Regions from separate parts of the Pseudoalteromonas aquimarina genome, predicted to be linked through region 1. Evidence: predicted binding sites of a transcription regulator. Region 1 holds the regulator's gene; the other holds the start of a gene.
What was found. The regulator sigma-54, encoded in region 1, starts transcription at its own class of promoters, with help from an activator protein. The targets are predictions, from matches to a motif close to GTTGGCACGNNNNTNGNNT.
Positions count from the first base shown of each region.

Region 2: a site for sigma-54 is predicted at 9,194-9,212, ahead of fliE (flagellar hook-basal body complex protein FliE). Genes of this name have one in related genera too.

Region 1 covers NZ_JBMMUG010000005.1:96,614-107,447, forward strand. The annotation lists gene AAEU29_RS13640 (MlaC/ttg2D family ABC transporter substrate-binding protein) at 1-36, opposite strand, end outside; gene mlaD (outer membrane lipid asymmetry maintenance protein MlaD) at 57-572, opposite strand; gene mlaE (lipid asymmetry maintenance ABC transporter permease subunit MlaE) at 583-1,362, opposite strand; gene mlaF (phospholipid ABC transporter ATP-binding protein MlaF) at 1,355-2,164, opposite strand; gene AAEU29_RS13660 (calcium/sodium antiporter) at 2,327-3,310, shown strand; gene AAEU29_RS13665 (KpsF/GutQ family sugar-phosphate isomerase) at 3,320-4,282, shown strand; gene kdsC (3-deoxy-manno-octulosonate-8-phosphatase KdsC) at 4,279-4,851, shown strand; gene lptC (LPS export ABC transporter periplasmic protein LptC) at 4,851-5,402, shown strand; gene lptA (lipopolysaccharide transport periplasmic protein LptA) at 5,467-5,922, shown strand; gene lptB (LPS export ABC transporter ATP-binding protein) at 5,919-6,644, shown strand; gene AAEU29_RS13690 (RNA polymerase factor sigma-54) at 6,724-8,220, shown strand; gene hpf (ribosome hibernation promoting factor) at 8,243-8,530, shown strand; gene ptsN (PTS IIA-like nitrogen regulatory protein PtsN) at 8,532-8,990, shown strand; gene rapZ (RNase adapter RapZ) at 9,006-9,857, shown strand; gene AAEU29_RS13710 (HPr family phosphocarrier protein) at 9,867-10,139, shown strand; gene mgtE (magnesium transporter) at 10,262-10,834, shown strand, end outside.
Region 2 covers NZ_JBMMUG010000002.1:102,180-113,013, forward strand. The annotation lists gene fliM (flagellar motor switch protein FliM) at 1-740, opposite strand, end outside; gene fliL (flagellar basal body-associated protein FliL) at 753-1,292, opposite strand; gene AAEU29_RS05335 (flagellar hook-length control protein FliK) at 1,366-3,381, opposite strand; gene fliJ (flagellar export protein FliJ) at 3,443-3,892, opposite strand; gene fliI (flagellar protein export ATPase FliI) at 3,892-5,217, opposite strand; gene fliH (flagellar assembly protein FliH) at 5,220-6,050, opposite strand; gene fliG (flagellar motor switch protein FliG) at 6,054-7,100, opposite strand; gene fliF (flagellar basal-body MS-ring/collar protein FliF) at 7,093-8,745, opposite strand; gene fliE (flagellar hook-basal body complex protein FliE) at 8,825-9,157, opposite strand; gene AAEU29_RS05370 (sigma-54-dependent transcriptional regulator) at 9,323-10,729, opposite strand; gene AAEU29_RS05375 (sensor histidine kinase) at 10,738-10,834, opposite strand, start outside.

The DNA.
Region 1 (10,834 bases):
AAGTACTAGTAAAGTCGCAATTAAAAATTTCATCATCTTAATTATCACAATCCCAATTAATCGTTGCTTTGGTTAAATAAGAACTGACCAATTAACTCTTCAAGTACCAGAGCTGATTTTGTATCAGTAATAAAGTCACCATCTTTTAAAACTTTCACTTCTTCGAGGCCAAACATTTCGCTTAGTTCATCCTCACCGTTCATATCTTTATGAGCAAGAACACCGGGGTTAATTCCCAAATATTGCTCACCCAAAATACCTGACGTTAATATATTGACCGACGTTGTCTCGGTAAAATTGCTATATTCTGTCGCAATTTTCATGTGTACTACAGGCACATAGTCCGTTGGATCTAAATTTATTGCTTCAACACGACCAACCACAACACCGCCTACTTTAATCGGCGAACGTACTTTAAGTGAGCCTATGTTGTCGAATTTTGCATAAAGGCTATACGTATCACCGTTTCCACTCATGCCTGCATTGGCTACTTTAAGTGCAAGCATCACAATTGCAGCAATACCTAGTGATACAAAAAATCCCACTAAAATTTCTATTTTCTTTGAATTCATTTTTTACCCTTTACGCGCCAAACATAATTGCTGTTAGCACAAAATCTAATCCCAATACTGCCAATGATGACTGCACTACAGTTTCTGTTGTAGCTTTACTGATACCTTCTGAGGTTGGTACACAATCGTAGCCTTTATAGAGTGCAATCCATGTGACAACAAATGCGAATACCACCGCTTTAATTGCCCCATTTAAAATATCTTTTTCGAACGACACCTGTGCCTGCATAATTGACCAAAAACTGCCTGAATCAACACCAAGCCAATCTACCCCGACAATGTGAGCACCTAAAATCGCGACCGCAGAGAAGATCATTGCAAGCAATGGCATACTAATCATTCCAGCCCAAAAACGTGGCGCAATAACACGCTTAAGGGGGTCAACGGCCATCATTTCTAAGCTTGTTAACTGTTCTGTCGCTTTCATTAAGCCTATTTCAGCAGTTAATGCACTGCCTGCTCGGCCCGCAAATAGCAGTGCGGTAACCACCGGACCTAACTCACGTAATAAGCTAAGCGCTACTAGCGGCCCTAAACTGTCTTCTGCACCATAATCCACTAATACCGTATAGCCTTGTAAGGCCAGTACCATGCCGATAAAAAGACCTGATACCAAAATAATAATTAATGATAAAAAGCCCACCATGTAGAGCTGTTTTATTAATAGGGGCGTACCTTTTTTGAAATTTGGCACACTAAAAATGGCACCTAGCAACATAAGTAGCGCGCGACCGATGCCTGCTAATGTATCTAACGTATTGCGGCCGATTGTTTGAATAGTATTAACCACGTTCGCTTCCCATTAATAAATCTTGATTGTATGGCGCAGCATCAAAGTGGAATGGTACAGGACCATCAGATAGCCCCTGTAAAAATTGTTGTACTAACGGCGATTCAGATTGAGATACCTGCTCTGGTGTTCCTTCGCCAATTACGCCCTTATCTGCCAATATCACAACGTGATCGGCAATACTCATAACCTCTGCCACATCGTGCGTCACAACAAGCGACGTAATATTAAGGGTTTGGTTTAGCGATTTTATTAGCTTAACCAACACGCCCATTGAAATCGGGTCTTGTCCTGCGAAAGGCTCGTCATACATGATTAGTTCAGGGTCGAGTGCGATTGCACGGGCCAATGCTGCACGCCTAGCCATACCACCCGAAAGCTCAGAAGGCATCAGGTCACGTGCGCCACGCAGGCCAACCGCTTCGAGCTTCATCAGCACGATAATACGAATAATCTCTTCGGATAGTTTAGTGTGTTCACGTAACGGAAAAGCGATATTGTCAAATACGCTCATATCGGTGAACAAAGCACCGCTTTGAAATAGCATACTCATGCGCTCACGCGCTTGATATAACTCGCTGCGTGACATATTTGGAATGCTTTCGTTAGCAAAAAGAATGTCGCCAGAATCCGGTTTTAGTTGTCCACCAATTAAGCGTAGCATGGTTGTTTTACCAATACCGCTTGGGCCCATTATGGCGGTTATTTTTCCTGTCGGGACGCTAAAGCTCATGTTTTGATAGATAATTCTATCGCCACGAGAAAAGGTAACATCCTTTATTTCAACTAAATTTTGCGACAAGTCGCTCTCCTAGAATTAATTGCGCAGTGTATTCTAAGCCTTTTGAAATTGTTGTGAAACCTATGAAAAAGTAAATATTTGTAATAACGGTTACAAAAGCTGTGTTTTAAATCAAGATTTGATATTATTTGGTGTTATCTAAATTTTGGTTTTTATTCAAGAATGTTGTTATCAATTGCTATTTTAATTGCAGGATTTGTCGGCTTAGTGTGGAGTGCGGACCGCTTTGTTTTTGGTGCTGCAGCACTGGCGAAGAATTACGGAATTCCAACATTAATCATTGGTTTAACGATTGTTGCTATGGGCTCTTCAGCCCCTGAAATGATGGTATCGGCTCAAGCCGCATTAGCGCAGCAAACGGACACAGCGGTTGGTAATGCTATTGGTTCGAACATAACTAACATTCTTTTAGTTTTGGGTATTACAGCATTACTGCGCCCACTGAATGTCTCTTCAACTACCTTAAAACGCGAAATGCCGGTTGTGATGTTCGTATCACTAGCAGCTTGGTATATTTTATCAGATAACTACTTAGGCTTTGGTGAAGGTATTGCCCTGATGGCTGGGTTTGTAATCTTTATTGCTGCCGTTACTGTTATTTCAGTAAAACAAAGTAAAGCAGCCAATGCCGAACATGATCCGTTTGTTGACGAAGCTTGTGATGAAGTGCCTGACAATGTCAGTACTCCTATCGCATTAATGTGGCTTGTTATTGGCATGGCCGTACTGCCTGTCAGTTCTCATTTTATTATTGATTCAGCTACCGATATTGCTAAATTATTCGGTATAAGCGATTTAGTTATCGGCTTAACCATAATAGCGATTGGCACGAGCTTGCCTGAATTGGCAGCATGTGTTGCTGGCGTGTTGAAAAATGAAGATGACTTAGCACTGGGTAATATTATTGGATCTAATATTTTTAACCTGCTCGCAGTGCTCTCTCTTGCCGGTATCATTAACCCTTCAAGTGTTGACCCTGCAGTATCATCGCGTGATATTTTAATTATGCTTGGCGCAACCGTGGCATTAATCGCCATGAGTTTAAGTATTCGTGGCTCACGTCGAATAAACCGAATAGAAGGTGGCTTACTACTAGTCGCATTTGTTGCTTATCAATACCTTCTTTTTTCATCAGTAAGCGCTTAAGGCCAACACATGAACTTTATTGCTCGCGGAAAACGTGTACTAGAAATTGAAAAGAACGCGATTGAACAACTCGCTCAGTATATCAATGACGATTTTAGCAATGCCTGCCAATTAATGTATGACTGCAAAGGTCGCGTTATTGTGATTGGCATGGGCAAATCAGGTCATATTGGTAATAAAATAGCTGCCACGTTAGCAAGTACTGGCACACCCGCATTTTTTGTGCACCCAGGCGAAGCAAGCCATGGTGATTTAGGCATGATCACCAAAGACGATGTACTGTTAATGATTTCAAATTCGGGTGAAACAGCAGAAGTCATAAACCTGATCCCCGTTATTAAACGTATTGGCGCTAAAATTGTTGGTATGAGTGGCAAGCAAAACTCAACCCTTGCCCAACAATCCAATGTACATATTTGCATCGCAATATCAGAAGAAGCATGCCCTCTCGGACTGGCACCTACAGCCAGCACCACGGCTACGCTCGCTATGGGTGATGCTATTGCTGTGGCACTTTTAGAAGAAAAAGGCTTTACCGCTGATGACTTTGCGTTATCTCATCCTGGTGGCAGTTTAGGTAAGCGTTTACTATTAATGTTAAAAGACATTATGCACCAAGACGATGCTTTACCGATTGTGACCGAAGGTACCACCATAAAAAATGCATTGCTTGAAATGACAGCTAAAGGTCTTGGTATGACTGCTGTTATCAATCAAGATAAGGTGCTTCAAGGGATTTTTACTGACGGTGACTTGCGTCGTATCTTAGAGCAACGCATTGATATACACGCGACAGCTATTTCAGATGTCATGACTAAGCAATGCACTACCGCATGCGAAACTATGTTAGCTGCTGAGGCACTTAATATAATGGAACAAAAGAAAATTAATGGCTTAATTGTGGTAGATCATCAGCAAAGGCCAATTGGTGCGCTCAATATGCAAGATTTACTAAAAGCAGGTGTTTTATGAGTTTAACGCCCTCACAACAGCTCTTTAACGAATTGTATGCTGAAACAACAAATGAAGTATTTAGCAAAGCACGCAACATCAAACTGCTAATTTGCGATATTGATGGCGTATTTTCAGATGGCCGTATCTACCTTGGCAATGATGGCGAAGAACTTAAAGCGTTCCACACGAAAGACGGTTTTGGTATTAAATCTCTTATAAATAGTGGCGTGCAAGTGGCGGTAATTACTGGGCGCAATTCAAAGATTGTAGAAAACCGCATGAAGAGCCTAACGGTTCAGCATATTTATCAAGGTCAAGAAGATAAAATTGTTGCCTTTAATCAATTAAAAGAATCGCTATCACTCAGTAACAACGAAATCGCCTACATTGGTGATGACAGCCCTGACCTGCCCGTTATGGAGCTTGTTGGCTTTGCCGTGGCAACCAATGATGCACACCCACTAGTTAAACGCACAGCCCACTATACAACCACTATGCTTGGTGGTTTTGGTGCCGTACGCGAACTCACAGACTTAATTATGTTGAGTCAAAATAAACCTCTTAGTCACTCTGGTACCAGTAGCTAATGTCTGCGCGCATCGCCCTTACAATACTCTTTACCATTGCCATGGTGTGGCTATGGCTTCCTTACTTTTTTGAGACAAAAGAGCAAGCCCCTGTGATCGAGCAAATAGCCAGTATTCCTGACTATATTGCTACTGATTTAAAACAAACAAATTTTAATGACGCAGGTGCAGTTAGCCATAAAGTTATGGCGAAAAAGATGTCGATGTACCAAGACTTAGGTTTTACCCATTTTGAAAAACCGCAATTTACCATTTTTTCAGAACAAGGGGTGTGGCAACTGACCGCCGATGAAGCCACACTTTATAACAATGAAAAACTTATTCTGGAACAAAACGTTGTTGCTAAAAGTCTGACAACTGATGTTATGCTCGACACTATAGAAGCCGCCAGCATTGAATACCTGATTTCAACAAAGGTGATGACTTCCGAATCAGAAGTGAAAATGACAGGTCCTGGACTTGAAATCAAAGGCCAAGGCCTCAATGCTAATTTAGAAGAACAAGTTATACAGTTAATCAACCATACAAAGACCACTTATTATGACCAATAAAATGACTAAATTAATGTCAATCGCCGGACTGGCTTTCACTTTGTGCATCTCCAGTGTCCAAGTAATGGCTGAACAAATTAAACTGAAGTTTCCATTGGAAATTGATGCTGATGAGCAGTCTGCTCGTCTTAAAGAAAATGTGGGTATTTTCCGCAACAATGTTCAAATTAAGCATGGCAATATGTCTATCACTGCCGATTATTTAGAAGCACATAAGCGCACCGAGCTTGGTGATAATCAACAATTACTGATCGCAAGTGGAAAGCCCGTTAAATTCTCTGCCAAGCAAGAAGATGGCTCTACGATAGTTGCAAGTGCAGAAAACATTACATACGATGTGGCTAAATCATTGTTTACCATGTCTGGTGGTGCCAAGTTCCAACAAAATGGCGACATGATGTCAGCAGATACCATCATTTACGATCGCGCAAATGAAACAGTGACATCTAAAAAGTCAGAAAACTCAAATAACCAAGTAAAAACCATCATTAATACGCAAAATAAACAAGGCGAAAAATGAGCACATTAATTGCCGAAAAGCTGGCAAAAAGTTACAAATCACGTCAAGTTGTTAAAAATGTTGGTTTAGAAGTTAAAGCCGGCAGTATCGTAGGTTTGCTTGGCCCAAATGGCGCAGGTAAAACAACCACGTTTTACATGATTGTCGGTTTAGTGCCGAGTGACAGAGGCACTATTCGTATTGATGATAATGACATTACATTACAACCAATGCATAGTCGTGCCCGTTTAGGAATTGGTTATTTACCACAAGAATCTTCGATTTTTAGAAAGCTTACGGTATACCAAAACATCATGGCGATCCTCGAAACTCGAAAAGATCTTAATCGTGTTCAGCGCGAAGAAGCGCTCGATGATTTGCTCGAAGAATTTAATATTGGTCATATTCGAGATTCGCAAGGTATGGCTCTTTCTGGTGGTGAGCGTCGCCGAGTAGAAATCGCTCGCGCATTAGCCGCAAATCCGAAATTTATCCTGTTAGATGAACCTTTTGCTGGTGTTGATCCTATTTCAGTGATAGATATAAAGAAAATAATTGAGCATTTAAAAAATCGCGGAATTGGTGTTTTAATCACTGACCATAATGTGCGCGAAACCCTTGATGTATGTGAGAAAGCCTATATTGTTTCTCACGGTGAATTGATAGCATCAGGTACTGCAGAAGAGGTTTTAAACAACCAAAAAGTTCGCGATGTATACCTAGGTGAACAATTCAGACTATAGTAATAATGAGTGTACTTTTTTACTGGAGTTGAATTGTTAACCAACAGCTTGAGAAATAAAGAAGGATTAGAATAATTACATGAAGCAATCGCTACAGCTTCGCCTTGGGCAGCAACTAACAATGACACCCCAATTGCAGCAGGCAATTCGCCTATTGCAGTTGAGTACGTTAGATTTGCAGCAAGAAATTCAAGAAGCCCTTGATGCCAATCCTTTACTTGAAGAAGACATTGATTTCAGTGATGACAATCAAAACAATGAAAGCACTGAAACCAGCAAAGATGATTCATCTTCTCACGATGAATATGACACGCCTGTAAGCCAATCAGAAATTGAATCTAGCGACGCCTTAAATAATGAAAATCTCTCTGATGATTTAGCTATGGACGTGTCGTGGGATGATTATATTAGTGCAGCACCAGTATCGGTTAGCAATGCACCCGCCCCTGAAAATGACACGGTTTACCAAGGCTCTACCAGCGAATCTTTGCAAGATTACTTAATGTGGCAATTACGTTTAACGCCGTTTAGCGACACCGACGAAATGATTGCAACAACCATTGTTGAAGCGGTTGATGATTCTGGTTATTTAACGCAAAGTGCCGAAGAAATTTTAGAAGCGGTGCAAAAATCAGAAGATCAGGAACAAATTGAACTTGATGAAGTTGAAGCTGTACTAAAACGCATTCAACTCTTTGATCCTGTTGGTATTGCTGCACGTTCACTACAAGAATGTTTATTGATCCAGCTCAACCAGTATGACAAAAATACCCCTTGGCTAAGCGAAACAAAAAGCGTAATCTCAAACCATATGGAACTTTTGGGGTTAAGAGACTATCGTACCATAATGAAGAAGGCCAAACTCAAAGAACCTGAGTTAAAAGAAGTCTTAACATTAATACATAGCCTTAATCCAAAGCCAGCTGAAAGCATCATTCATGAAGAGCCTGAGTATGTTGTTCCTGATGTTTCAGTGAAAAAGATTAAAGGCCGTTGGCGTGTTGAGTTAAACAACGACAGTATGCCGAAAATTCGTGTAAACGAGCAGTATGCATCACTTACCCGCTCTATGAAGTCAGGCAGTGATAGCCAGTTTATACGCAACCATTTGCAAGAGGCTAAATGGTTTATTAAAAGCTTAGAAAGCCGCAATGACACTTTATTAAAAGTAGCCAATTGCATTGTTGAACAACAACAGGCATTCTTTGAATATGGCGATGAAGCAATGAAACCGATGGTTTTAAATGATGTCGCCGAAATGGTTGAAATGCATGAATCGACTATCTCGCGTGTTACAACGCAAAAATACATGCATACACCACGTGGCATTTACGAATTAAAATACTTTTTCTCTAGCCACGTTAGCACGGAAAATGGGGGTGAGTGCTCATCTACCGCGATTCGAGCACTGATCAAAAAGTTAGTAGCAGCGGAAAATCCTGCCAAGCCATTAAGCGATAGCAAGATAACCGATCTACTAGCAGAACAAGGAATTAAAGTGGCGCGACGCACAATTGCAAAATATCGTGAGTCGCTATCCATACCACCGTCTAATCAGCGCAAGAGCCTGATTTAGACCATTTAGAAGGAAAATGCTTATGCAATTAAACTTAACAGGTCGTCACGTAGAAATTACTGATTCTTTAAGAGACTATGTCACTAACAAATTTGCAAAACTAGAGAGGCATTTTGATCACATTAATAACGTGCACGTTATTCTAGATATTGAAAAATTATCACAAAAAGCAGAAGCAACAATGCATGTTAATGGTGGCGAACTCTTCGCATCAACCGCACATGAAGATATGTATGCAGCAATTGATGGCCTAGTTGATAAACTTGACCGTCAAGTAATTAAACACAAAGAGAAGTTATCTCGCCACTAAAATGAAACTTACAGATATTATTGCTGAGGACTGCGCTAAAACCGCGGTCCTTTTTAATAGCAAAAAACGACTATTTGAATTTATAAGTGATCTTGCGCATCAACAAGCACCTGACATCACTTCTCAAGAATTTTTAGATGCCTTATTACAGCGTGAAAAGCTTGGTAGTACAGGTATTGGTAAAGGCCTCGCCATTCCCCATGGCCGCATTGATGGCTTACAAGATACCATCGGTTTTTTAATTGTAAATCAATCTCCTATCCCATTTGATGCAATTGATGACAAAGACGTCGATATTTTCGTTGTACTGCTCATACCAGAGCAAAAGTGCCAACAACATTTGCAGACTTTAGCCACTATCGCTGATAAACTAAAAGACAAGCAATTTTGCCGTCAGCTACGTCATGCTGAGAATAATCATCAGCTATATCAAATCATTAGTAGTGAAGCGAGTAACTAAAGTTAGGAGACTTAAGTGCAGCTTATTTTAATCAGTGGTCGCTCAGGGTCAGGAAAAACTGTCGCACTTAGGGTGCTTGAAGATCTTGGCTACTATGTTGTTGATAATATTCCGGTTAATTTACTGCCATCGTTAATTCGCTCAGTCTCCGACAAATACGACAAAATTGCCGTCAGTGTTGATGCTCGTAATATGACAAAAGAGCCAGAGGAAATTGAAGAGGTATTAGACTACCTGCCTGGCTTTGCTACGCCAACACTCTTTTATCTCGACAGTGATGATAACACTCTGATTAGACGTTTCTCTGAAACACGTCGCTTACACCCGCTTTCGCTAAACAATATCTCTCTTGAAGAAGCAATTGAAGCCGAGAAGAAGCTGCTTGACCCGATTGCATCTAAGGCCGATATTTTTATTGATACAACTGATTTAAGTGTTCATCAATTAGCTGATAGCATTCGTGAAAAGGTACTTGGTAAAAAATCAAATCAGCTGATTATTACCTTTGAATCTTTTGGTTATAAACACGGCATACCTAAACATGCTGACTATGTTTTTGATGCACGATTCTTACCGAACCCGCATTGGGAGCCACACTTAAAACCGCTAACAGGGCTTGATCAGCCAGTAATCGATTTTCTTGCTAATCAACCCGTTGTACATAAGTTTGCTTGGCAAATACAAACATTTATTGAAACTTGGTTGCCCCATTTAGAACGTAACAATCGCAGTTATTTAACGGTTGCAATTGGTTGTACTGGTGGACAACATCGCTCAGTGTATTTGGCTCAAACCCTTGCAGAAAGCTTCGCCAAGCATCATAAAAATGTAAAAGCGCATCATAGAGAACAAACCAAGTCATCGTAAGGGAAGAGCATGGCCATCGAAAAACACTTTTTGATAGAAAATAAGCTTGGCTTACATGCTCGCGCTGCAACCCAGTTGGCTAAACTTGCCATGGCATTTGATGCCAAGATAAGCCTAACTCAAGGTGAGAAAACGGCGGATGCCGATAGTGTTTTAGGATTGATGTTATTAGAAAGTTCCCAAGGGAAAGAAGTGTTAGTTCGCTGTGATGGTCCAGACCAAGATCAAGCGTTACTCGCCATTGGTGATTTAATTCAAGCTAAGTTTAACGAAGACGAATAAACTGCTAACTTAACTAAAACTTTTATCTGCAATAATGCTACAATAAGTTAAAATCAAGTTAACTCTATAAATCAAAGAGTTGCAACCATTCACTCCAACCATCAACAAATAATAGGGTGAACATGCCAGAAGCACTAGAACAGGATTATTCACAAACACAACTACATGAGGTCACAAAAGCCCTAAGTAGCGGCATGTTTGTGCACGTTCGCCGCATGTTAGCACATATGCCACCCTGTGATATTGCCTTGCTTTTGGAGTCATCGCCGCATAAAAGTCGTACCGTTCTTTGGCAGCTTGTAGATCCTGATTTACAGGGCGAAACCTTAGAAGAACTTTCAGAAGATGTACGTAACGGCATCATCGCGCAAATGGATCCTGCTCTTGTTGCTGCTGCAACAGAGGAAATGGACGACGATGATTTTGCAGAAGTACTGCGTAGCTTACCTGATACTGTCTACCAAGAAGTATTGGGCTCAATGGATAAAACCGACCAAGAACGTGCAACAGTAGTTCTCTCGTATGAAGAGGAAACTGCCGGTGCACTAATGAGCACCGATACCATAACCATTCGCCCTGATGTAACACTAGATGTTGTTTTGCGTTATTTGCGTTTAAAGGGGGAGCTGCCTGAAGGTACCGATGAACTTTACGTTGTTGATAAAGAAAATAAGTTTTTAGGTGATATACAACTA
Region 2 (10,834 bases), on a different contig from region 1:
TTAGACCAACGTAAGTCGGTATCTTCGGTATCAGATTGAACACCTGCATCGAGCAATTCACGAATTGGCTCAAGCATTGAATACGGCAATGCAATATGAAAGTCACCACCGCCACCATCAAGCTCAATGTGGAATGAACTAATAACCACCACTTCAGTAGGGCTTACAATATTAGCCATTGCAGGGTTTACTTCTGAATCAAGATATTCAAAAGAAACATCCATTACCGGCGCCCATGCTTCTTTATAATCTTCAAAGATAATTTTCAGTAGCATTTGTACAATTCGGCGTTCGGTGGGTGTGAATTCTCGACCTTCAATTTTTGCGTGGTAACGCCCGTCGCCACCAAAGAAGTTATCTACCAAAATGAAAACTAAGCGCGCTTCCATGGTGATTAAGCCGGTGCCTTTTAATGGTCTAAAGCGCACCATATTTAAACTGGTTGGTACAAACAAGGTGTGAATGTACTCACCAAACTTAATCATTTGTACGCCATTAATTGACACTTCGGCCGTGCGGCGCATCATGTTAAACAGCGAAATCCGCATATGGCGAGCAAATCGTTCGTTAACGATTTCAAGCGTAGGCATACGACCACGTACAATACGGTCCTGCGACGAGAAATCGTATTGCAGCGCGGAGGCATCGCTATCGCCGCCTTCGTCTATCTCTTCTTCATCAACATCATCAACGCCGTGTAAGAGCGCGTCAATTTCGTCTTGAGATAATAAATCGCTCACCTAAACTCCTAATTATTGCATTACAAAGCCAGTAAACAGAACACGTTCAACAACTTTGCTGTCTTCAATTTCAACTAATGCATTTTGCACTTCCGTCAGTGCGTTATAACGCAGCGCTTCTTTGCCTGCGGTTGTACCTAAATCGTCTGCGTTACTTGCTGAGAAAACGCGAAGAAGCGTATTTTCAATAAGTGGAATATGGCGCTTTGCGGTTTCTTCATTAACATCACCGCGCACTAAAAGCTGTACTTTAATTTGCACAAGGCGGTCTTTCGTGGCGCCTGGCACATTAAAAACAAACGGTCTTGGCATACCAACATACAGTGCACTGCCCATTTCAGCGCTACTGCCTTTTGGTTGTCCTTCTCCACCTTCAGTCGAAGCGGTCTCTTCAGAAAGCGTTTCAGCAGGTGCACTGTCGTCACCGCCTAAAAAGAAAAAGGCACCGCCACCACCTGCGAGTAATACAACAACAGCAATGATGATAATCATCATCTTTTTGCTTTTTTTCTCTCCACCTTCTTCTATTTCAAGATCTTTTTCTTCTGCCATTGTGACGTTTCCATAGCTGCTATTTATTATTTTATATAATAGTGCGTTTATTTCGGTTTAATAGCAATTAGTGTTATGCGTAAAAATCGATTCCATCTTGCTGTTTGCTGAGAATTTGTTCAGATACTTCACCACTGCTCTCAACGTTTCCGTCATTAGATAAAGAAGACCTTGAATGTTCTGCAGTTTGCTGCTCGCTCTGACCTTGTTCAGAGACATTACTTTCACCTAAATTAATGCCTTGCTCTGCAAGCATTTCTCGTAAGCGCCCCATCGACTGCTCGAGCATTTCTTTTGCTTGCTGACTTTGTACAACAAAGTTAATTTGCGCTTGCTCGGCATCTGATCGAATACGAATTTGCATTGAGCCAAGCTCTGGTGGATCAAGCCTAATCTCTGCTTCTTTTAGATTCAGATTTAACAGCATATTTGCCTTATCGAACAATGCTTTTGCCGCATCACTTCGAGCGATATTAACAGGCTGCTGTAATGCTTGCTCCGCACTGGCATGGGTTTGTTTTGTATTTTGGATTACCTGCGCTGTTTGCAACGCAATATGCTGTTGATTAACATCACTTAATTCAGCTTGTTGTAACTGACTTGATTGAATTTGCGCTACTAGCTGTGATAACACAGGTGTATTAGCATTATTTTTTAAAGAGTTAAGTAATTTACTAAAGCTAAGTGGTTGCTCATTATCTTGCTTCACTAAATCAGAATCGCTTTCAGCATCAAATTGTTCACCGTCTGAAACTACTTGCTTGGTTAGGCTACTCAAGTCCACTCGCGCTTGTTGTTTTTGTTGATTGTCTTGAGTAATCGAAGCTGTTTGCGCTTGTGAACTAACTTGCTGATTTAATAAATCAGAAGATTTTTGGCTAAGGTTAGATACACTCTCTTTATCATTCGATACCGCTTGTGCTACCGCACTGCCAACACTTGTTAGCGTATGTAGCGCTTGTTTATCAGGGCGCGTTATTGTGCCTACCTTATCAGCTGGAATAATAATTTTGCCATTTTCAATTAATTGAGTAAGCGCATTTTGCGCTTTCTCATTCATCTTGATTACATCATTATTTTTGATATCAAGATCATTCTTACTATCAACAGCTTCAGGTTCAACGCTTTCTTTTGAAGACTTAGCTAATACTGACTGGAGTGTCACGTTTTGGTTTGATGGTTTAGAATCAAGACGTTCAAGTACAAAGTTAAGTTTTTCAACAAGTTGGCGTAAATCTTGTTTTGATAACCCAAGCTGCTCGCTGCTTTCGTCGTCAAGTGTTGCAAAGAATTGCTTTAGTGTCGCTAAGTCATCTTTGTCTAATTTAGCGAATTCTTTTTCTAACGTAATTATGTTCTGGCTAAGCTTAATATCGCCTTCTTGCTCAATACTTTCGATAGTATTTTCTGAACCTTGGGCAATTGGTTTGCTATCGGTATTTTGCTCACTTACTGATTTGGATAAACCTACATTCAGTGATTGGCTTTTAGTTAATTGCTCAAGAAAGGCAGATGCATCTTCAGTTTGTGGCGCTGAATTATTCGCGTCACTTAAAGCGGAGCGTGTTTTAATCGCAACCTCGTTAACGTGAGTACTTACTTTTCTTTCTGAATCATTACTTACAGTAACGTTACTCTTATTTTTATCAATTTGATCTTCATTTTCTGCGTTTAAATCTGCTTTATTCTGATTTACGCTAGAATTAACTAACTGCTGATATTCCTTAGAGCGTGTAATTGAGACATCATCTTGACTAGGTAGTTTACCTGGCATGTCAGATACTGGTTGTAGAATTTTCTCAGGGTTGTCTTCACCACTATTCTGTTGAGAATCGTCTTGAGCGCTTACTTTTTCTACCACATCAATATCTGAAGTGCTAGATTCGTTGAGTTCATCACTTTCGTCAGTAGCATCTTGCTCTGAGACTTTAGATTTATCCTTCGCGGCATCCAAGTGCTTTGTCCCGGTCTCAGTTTGAACAGATTCGAGTACGGCTAAAAAACTGCTTTTATTTTCAGCTTCTGAAGTAGAGGAAGTTGATCCTAAATCAAGGTTTGTAACACTTAACTGTGAATTAATAGTTGCCATAACACGCTTCTTATCTCGTTAAAGTTTGCCGCTTTTTGCCGGTATAAAATTAAAGCAAGAACTAAGCCAGTGTTTTTCTATTTCTTACAAAAATATTTGTGGCAAATTCATCAAGTTGTTTTTGTTCAGCTTTTGCAAGCATTACTTGCTGCTTAAGCTGTTTTCGTTGCTTTAATTTTTCGATTGCTTCTAACTTGGCTTTTTGTGCCAACCATAATCCTTCGCGTTGTTTAAGGACTTTCTTTGCCGTATTGATAGCTGACAATTGCTGCTTTAATGCATCATCAAGCTTGCCAATGAACTGTTGAAATTGATTATAGTAACTGCCCCCTACCCCTTGCGTTGCACGGCTGTGTAGTTGTGCTAAGTAATCTGAACGAAAAGTTTCAATACCACTTAATTGACGTTGTAAATTGACTAAATGTTGCTGTGCACCGATAAAATCCATGCGCAATTTTTCTTCTTTTTCGGATTCCAATTTAATCAGTAATACTAATTGATCGCGTGCCATTAGCCTTGTCCTAAAATTCGTGACAAGCTTGTTAAGCCTTCATCATAAGGGATCACATCTGTCATGCCCTGCTGTAAAAAGTGATTAATGCCTGGCATCATCTCGATGGTTTTATCAAGCATAGGATCACTGCCTCGTTGGTAGGCACCAAGGGTAATAAGGTCCTTATTTTGTTGATAAAGTGAATAGATTTGTTTTAACACCCTTGCCTGTTGCAAGTGAGTTTCACTAATTACTTGCGGCATTACACGACTAATTGATTTTTCAATATCAATGGCAGGGTAATGGCCAGAGTCGGCAAGCTCACGAGACAGTACAATATGGCCATCTAATATCGCTCGTGCAGCATCTGCAATAGGGTCTTGCATATCATCGCCTTCGGATAAAACAGTAAAAAATGCGGTGATACTGCCTTGCCCTTCACCTCCATTACCTGCCCGCTCCACCAGCGCAGGTAATTTTGCAAATACTGAAGGCGGATAACCTTTGGTGGCAGGTGGCTCACCCACTGCAAGTGCTATTTCACGTTGTGCCATGGCATAACGCGTCACCGAATCCAGTAACAATAAAACGTTCAGGCCTTGATCACGAAAATACTCAGCAATGGTAACCGCTGTTTCACAACCTTTTAAACGCATTAAGGGGGATGCATCAGCGGGAGCTGCAACTACAACTGAACGTGCACGCCCTTCAACGCCTAAAATCTCTTCGATAAATTCTTTTACTTCGCGACCACGTTCACCCACTAACCCTACAACAATAACATCGGCATTTGCGCCACGTGTCATCATGCCAAGTAATACTGATTTACCAACACCACTTCCGGCAAACAAGCCCATACGCTGGCCTTGGCCAACAGTAAGCACCGAGTTAATAGCACGAACCCCGACATCCATCGGTTGTTTAATAGGACGTCTAGCAAGAGGGTTGATTGGTTTTGCGGCAAATTTAAGTCTAGCTTCTGCTTGAATATGCCCAAGGCCATCTAATGGGCGACCTAAACCATCAACAACACGCCCAAGCAAGCTCATACCAACAGGTAAACCGGCGTCAGATTGTTGAGGGATAACACGAGCACCAGGTAATACTCCCGAAATGGCATCATTGGGCATTAAATAAAGTGTGTCTCCACTAAAACCAACAACCTCAGCCTCAACAAGGCCGTGCTGCGTTTCAATTTTACAGCTGCTGCCAACAGGCGCTTTTAAGCCTTCCGCCTCCAGTGTTAAACCAACAACGCGTTTTAAGCTGCCTGCAACCGCGGGACGATGTGTTTTGATTTTAGTTTGATAACTGGCGAGACGCTCAGCAAGCCCTTGACTCATAATTAACTGTCATGATTTTGACTATCGATACCAGCTTCTTGCAAAAAGCTTTCCAGTATTTCTTTAAGCCTTAATTCAACAGAGTAATCAATGGAGGAATTATCAGAGTTGATATGTAAGCCACCTTTGGTAATGCTGGGTTCAACAACTAGTTTCCAATTTCTATCCACTAGCTGCTCAGCAGGAATTGCCTGTTGAACCAGCTCATAATCTTCAGGGTTCAATAATATTTCAAGGGCATGATGTTGATTTTTTAGCGCATCTGTCGCAACTTTCATTGCATTAAATATCGCTTTGTCGTTAACAGTTAGCTCACCGTGCACCACCGCTTTTGCAAGTTCTGTCGCCAACATCACGATTTGCTTTTCTACTTCATTACTCACTTGTTCAAATGGCGTTGCTAATTCATCAAGTAATTGCGTTAGTTGGGCAATTTTTTCAGCCACTTCAGGTTTCGCAAGTTCTAACCCTTCTTGTTTTCCTTGCTCTAGCCCTTCTTCATAGCCTTTTTGCGCACCTTCAAGTTTTCCTTGATCAAATCCTTCTTGATATCCGGCTTCTTTACCTTCAGCATGCCCTTCTTGGTAAGCTTCTTCACGAATTTGTTCAATTTCTTGAATGCTTAACGGCGTGAACTCTTCTTCAGGCTCTTCAACTTCTTGCTTATGTTGCTTTTGATAGAGCTGATCTAACGACATCCCCATTGCCGTTGAGCGCCCAGTCAAATTGCGCCTTTCATCTTTAACATCAGGAATAGGCCAACTTTCCAACAAGGTTTCGATGGCCTCAGCATTTTCAATTTTATGTCCTGGGCGGTATTTTCCTAATTTCATAAATTAGAGGAACTCCTCACCACCGCCGCCACCCAGCATAATTTCACCTGAGTCAGCAAGACGACGCGCGACACTTAGAATTTCTTTCTGCGCAGCTTCTACTTCACTAATACGAACCGGTCCCATCGCTTCAAGATCATCAATCATCATTTCAGCGGCACGTTTAGACATATTATTAAGAATTTTATCTTTAAGTCCTTCATCAGCACCTTTAATCGCTTTCATTAATACGTCTTGCTGAACTTCACGAAGAATCGCTTGAATACCGCGGTCATCCACATCAATCAGGTTGTCAAAGACAAACATTAAGTCTTGGATTTGTTGCGACATTTCTTCATCATGCTCGCGAATTGCATCCATTAGCTGGCCTTCAACATTAGTATCAAGGTAGTTCATAATGTCGGCGGCAGCTTTTAAGCCCCCCATTTTCGCAGCTTGTGCACCCGCTTGACCTGCGAACTGTTTCTCCATGATCTCATTTAACTCTTGTAATGCCGCAGGTTGAACTTCCTCAAGGTTGGCAATACGCATGGTTAAATCAAGGCGAACTTTTTCAGGAAATTGATTTATGATTTCCGCTGACTGCTCAGGTTCTAAGTAGGCAAGAACAATGGTTTGGATCTGCGGGTGTTCATTTCGAATAATATTTGCCACCTGCTTCGAGTCCATCCATTTCAATGAATCAAGACCTTTAGCTCCCGAGCCCATAATAATCTGGTCAATCAAATTCGCTGCTTTTTCTTCACCTAAAGCGGCTGTAAGCGCCTTCTTAATGAAGTCTTCTGATTGGAAACCAATCGTACTGAAGCTTTGTATTTGGTCGATGAATAATTTGTGCACCGCGGCAATTTTAGCTTGGCTTAAATCATCCAAGCTTGCCATTGCCATACCCACTTTTTGAACTTGTTTCGGCTCTAAGTGTTTTAGTATTTGCGCTGCATCTTCTTCAGATAAGCTCAGTAGAAGAATCGATGCTTTTTCCACACCTTCGAGTTTTTCTACATCAAAACTGCTTTTAACTTCGGCCAGTTGATTGTCTTGATCAGTCATCTTCGGTTAACCACGCTTTAACTACTTGAGAAGAAAGTTCTGGCTCATTTGCCACCAATGCTCTTACTGCTTTTAATAAATCTTCATCGCCATGTAAATCTGGTAACTGAAGCGTACCATCAGGGCTAAAGCCAACCGCTGATTCATCAAATTCTCGGCTCAGCATATCGAGCGTTTCATCACCTAAGTCTACACCTGCTGATAGGCTTGCGTCATCATAATCCTCAGTTGTGTCTTCTGGATTAATTAGTTTGCGTAACATCGGACGTACCACAGCAAGGATAAGTACGATTATTACCAGTGCACCTAATGCCAAGCGTAATACTTTGAAGAACCATGGCTGTTCCCACAGTGGTAATTCGATTACTTCGCTTAATTCTTCTTGTACAAATGGAATGGTCACTACTTCTAATGCATCACCACGCTGCATATCAAAGCCAATACCGCCTTGGAGTAAACGACGAATATTTGCAAGTTCTTGTTGCGTACGTGGGTCACGTGTCGCTTCGCCACCTTCAGCTACACCGTTTGTGTAGTTCACCGCAACCGACACACTAATGCGACGGATCACACCAGTTTGTTGGCGCTTGTGTGAAATCGTAGTATCAAGCTCATAGTTGCGCGTCGCCTCTTTACTGTTTCGGCTCGGCATAGTGCTTTGTGAAGATTCATCATTTGCTTGCTCTGGAATTTGTGAATTAACCGGAGGCTGATTAGTAAGTGCACCAGGAATACCCACTGCAAGACCGCCAATATTGGTATCTTCACGGGTCATTTCACTACGCACTGCAGGTAAATCTGGGTTGAAACGTTTTTGTGTTTCTTCAATAGAACTAAAGTCCATCACTAAATCAACTTGTGCGGTGTAATTACCTAGGCCCACCACAGGGATCATGATTGAGTCGATTTTCTCTAAGTATTCTTGTTCACGTTTACGCTCGATTTCATATTCTTTGCGTGAACGCGCAGTAAGTGAGTTTTGCGAACCTGAATTTAATAAACGGCCGTTTTGGTCAGTAACTGTAACACGGCTTGGTTCAAGGCCTTGTACTGCAGATGCCACCATATCAACAACAGAATCTACTTCTTCACCATCCAGTGTACGGCCACGTCTTACTGTTAACACGACCGTTGCACTTGGTTTTTTCTCACGGCGCGCAAATACATTTTCTTTTGGGATAGCAAGCAGCACTTTTGCACGTGCTACTTTGCTCAATTCTTCAATGGTACGAGCGAGCTGTTGCTCACGAGAGTGCTTTAAACGCTCGCGCTCTAAACGTTGGCTTACGCCAAAGCCCATATCTTGCATCAAAATTTCGGTGCCTGATGAAGGAGTTTGTTCTAACCCTTCTTTTGCCATTAATAGTTTAATATTTTGGTAGGCTTCTACCGGCACCATAACCACGTTTCCATCAAGTTTGTACTCAACTTTCTGGGCATCTAGGAATTCGAGGGTTTGGATCAGTTCATCCATAGGCATTTTACCAAGTGGACGCATATCAGGCTCTTTAGCCCAAATCATGATAAACACTGCAATTGCAACACAAATGGTTAATGCAATGATTAACGTCACTTGGCGCATTACATCAACACCACTCAAGCTGCCAAGGAAACCTGATTTTTGTTCTTGATTGCCACCGTCCATGTCAGCGACACTTAAGTCATTGGCATCCAATGTTGTTAAATCTGTTGATGAATTAGCCACAACCCTACTCCACTATCGCTTAAACAGGCATGTTCATAATGTCTTTATAAGCTTCTACAAGCTTATTACGCACTTGAACTGTTGCTTCAAAAGCTACTGATGATTTTTGTGATGCAATCATCACTTCTGCAAGAGATACATTACGATCCCCCATTTCAAGGGCCGTAGCTTTTGCTTTCGAATCTGCTTGTAAACCGTTAACGGTATCTAAGGCATCTTTTAGTAAGTTATTAAACTCAACTTGAGAACTGCCCTGAATCGATTCGATAGGTTGTTTCGGTTTTGAGAAGTTACTTGCTTCAACTGCAAGTGACTGCATTTCTTGATAAAGATTGTTTGCTGAAATATTCATGCTGACAAACCGTGATAAATAAACTTAAAACGATTAATGCAAACTTAATGCCACAATTAAACACTTATATTTCAGTAGCTTAAAGTGACATTATTTTGACTGAGGAGAATAAACATACAATAAGAAAGCCCCCATAATGAGGGCTTTGAAAACGTTTGAAGAAGGTTACGCAGGCAACTCAATACCCATTTCACGCATTTTTGCTAATTTATAGCGCAATGTGCGAGGGCTTATGCCAAGTTTATCCGCGACATCTTTACGTTTGCCATTACAGGCTTTAAGCATGTCGAGAATAATGGAGTTTTCTTTATCTTTGAGTTCTTGTTTGTAACCAAACGACTCATCGCTAAATTGCTCAGTCTGATATGATTCTGAACTTTGCACCGTTGCCACATCGGGCTTAACGACCCCTTGCTCTACAACATTTGAAGAGATACTGGTCGATTGTAAACTAGCAACTGAGCCTAAGAAAATGTCATCCGCATGAATGGTTTTGTCGCTTTGTAAAATAAGCGCGCGTTGCACCACGTTTTCAAGTTCACGTACATTACCCGGCCAGGTATGACTTAATAATTTTGCTTTTGCAGCCTCATCAAATTGCACTGGCATGTCATTATTATGACGCTGAATTAAATGCTCTGCTAACGGGATAATATCCCCAGGACGCTCTGATAACGGCAACCATTCAAGTGGAAACACATTTAAACGGTAATATAAATCTTCACGGAACACACCTTCAGCAACCGCATCTCGCAAGTCACGGTTTGACGTTGCAAGAACGCGTACATCAAGTTTAATGGTTTTACGTGAGCCTAATCGCTCTACTTCACGCTCTTGTAGTACGCGCAGCAGTTTTGCCTGTAGACTTAAATCCATCTCAGTGATTTCATCAAGTAAAATGGTGCCACCTTGCGCTTGTTCAAACTTACCTGGGCAGGCTTGAATTGCGCCTGTAAATGCACCCTTTTCATAACCAAACAAGGTCGCTTCTAGCATGTTCTCAGGAATGGCTGCGCAGTTGATAGCAACAAAGTTTTCTTCTGAGCGTAATGAGTTATCGTGAATATAGCGTGCCATTACTTCTTTACCCGAACCACTTGGACCAAGCACCATCACAGATGCATCTGACTTCGCTACTTTCTCAGCAAGTTTCATTAATGCTTTACTGGCAGGATCTTCTACAATAGGACCATCTTTAATGGCTTCTTTTTCAGGTAGATATCGGCTTACCATATTTAACAATACTTCTGGTGCAAATGGCTTCGCCATGTAATCAATAGCACCAAGACGCATCGCTTCAACCGCATCGTCAATAGTGGCATATGCAGTCATCATTAATACCGGTAAATCAGGGTAATTTAGCTTGATGCTTTTAAGTAAATCGATGCCCGACATCGCCCCCATTTGCACGTCACTCACCACCAGCGAAATGCCACCTTGTTTTAATTTAATAATGGCTTGTTCGGCACTATCGGCTTCAATACAGCTAATATCTGCCAATGCTAAGGTATCAACTAAAGCTTCGCGTAAACCAGAATCATTTTCTACAACTAATACTTTTGCATCGCTCATAATGTCTCCTAACACGCTTTTTTGCCAATAATAGGAAGGTATAAATTAAATTCGGCACCACCGAGTTCACCATTGCCTGCTTTAACAAACCCTTGATGGCTGTTT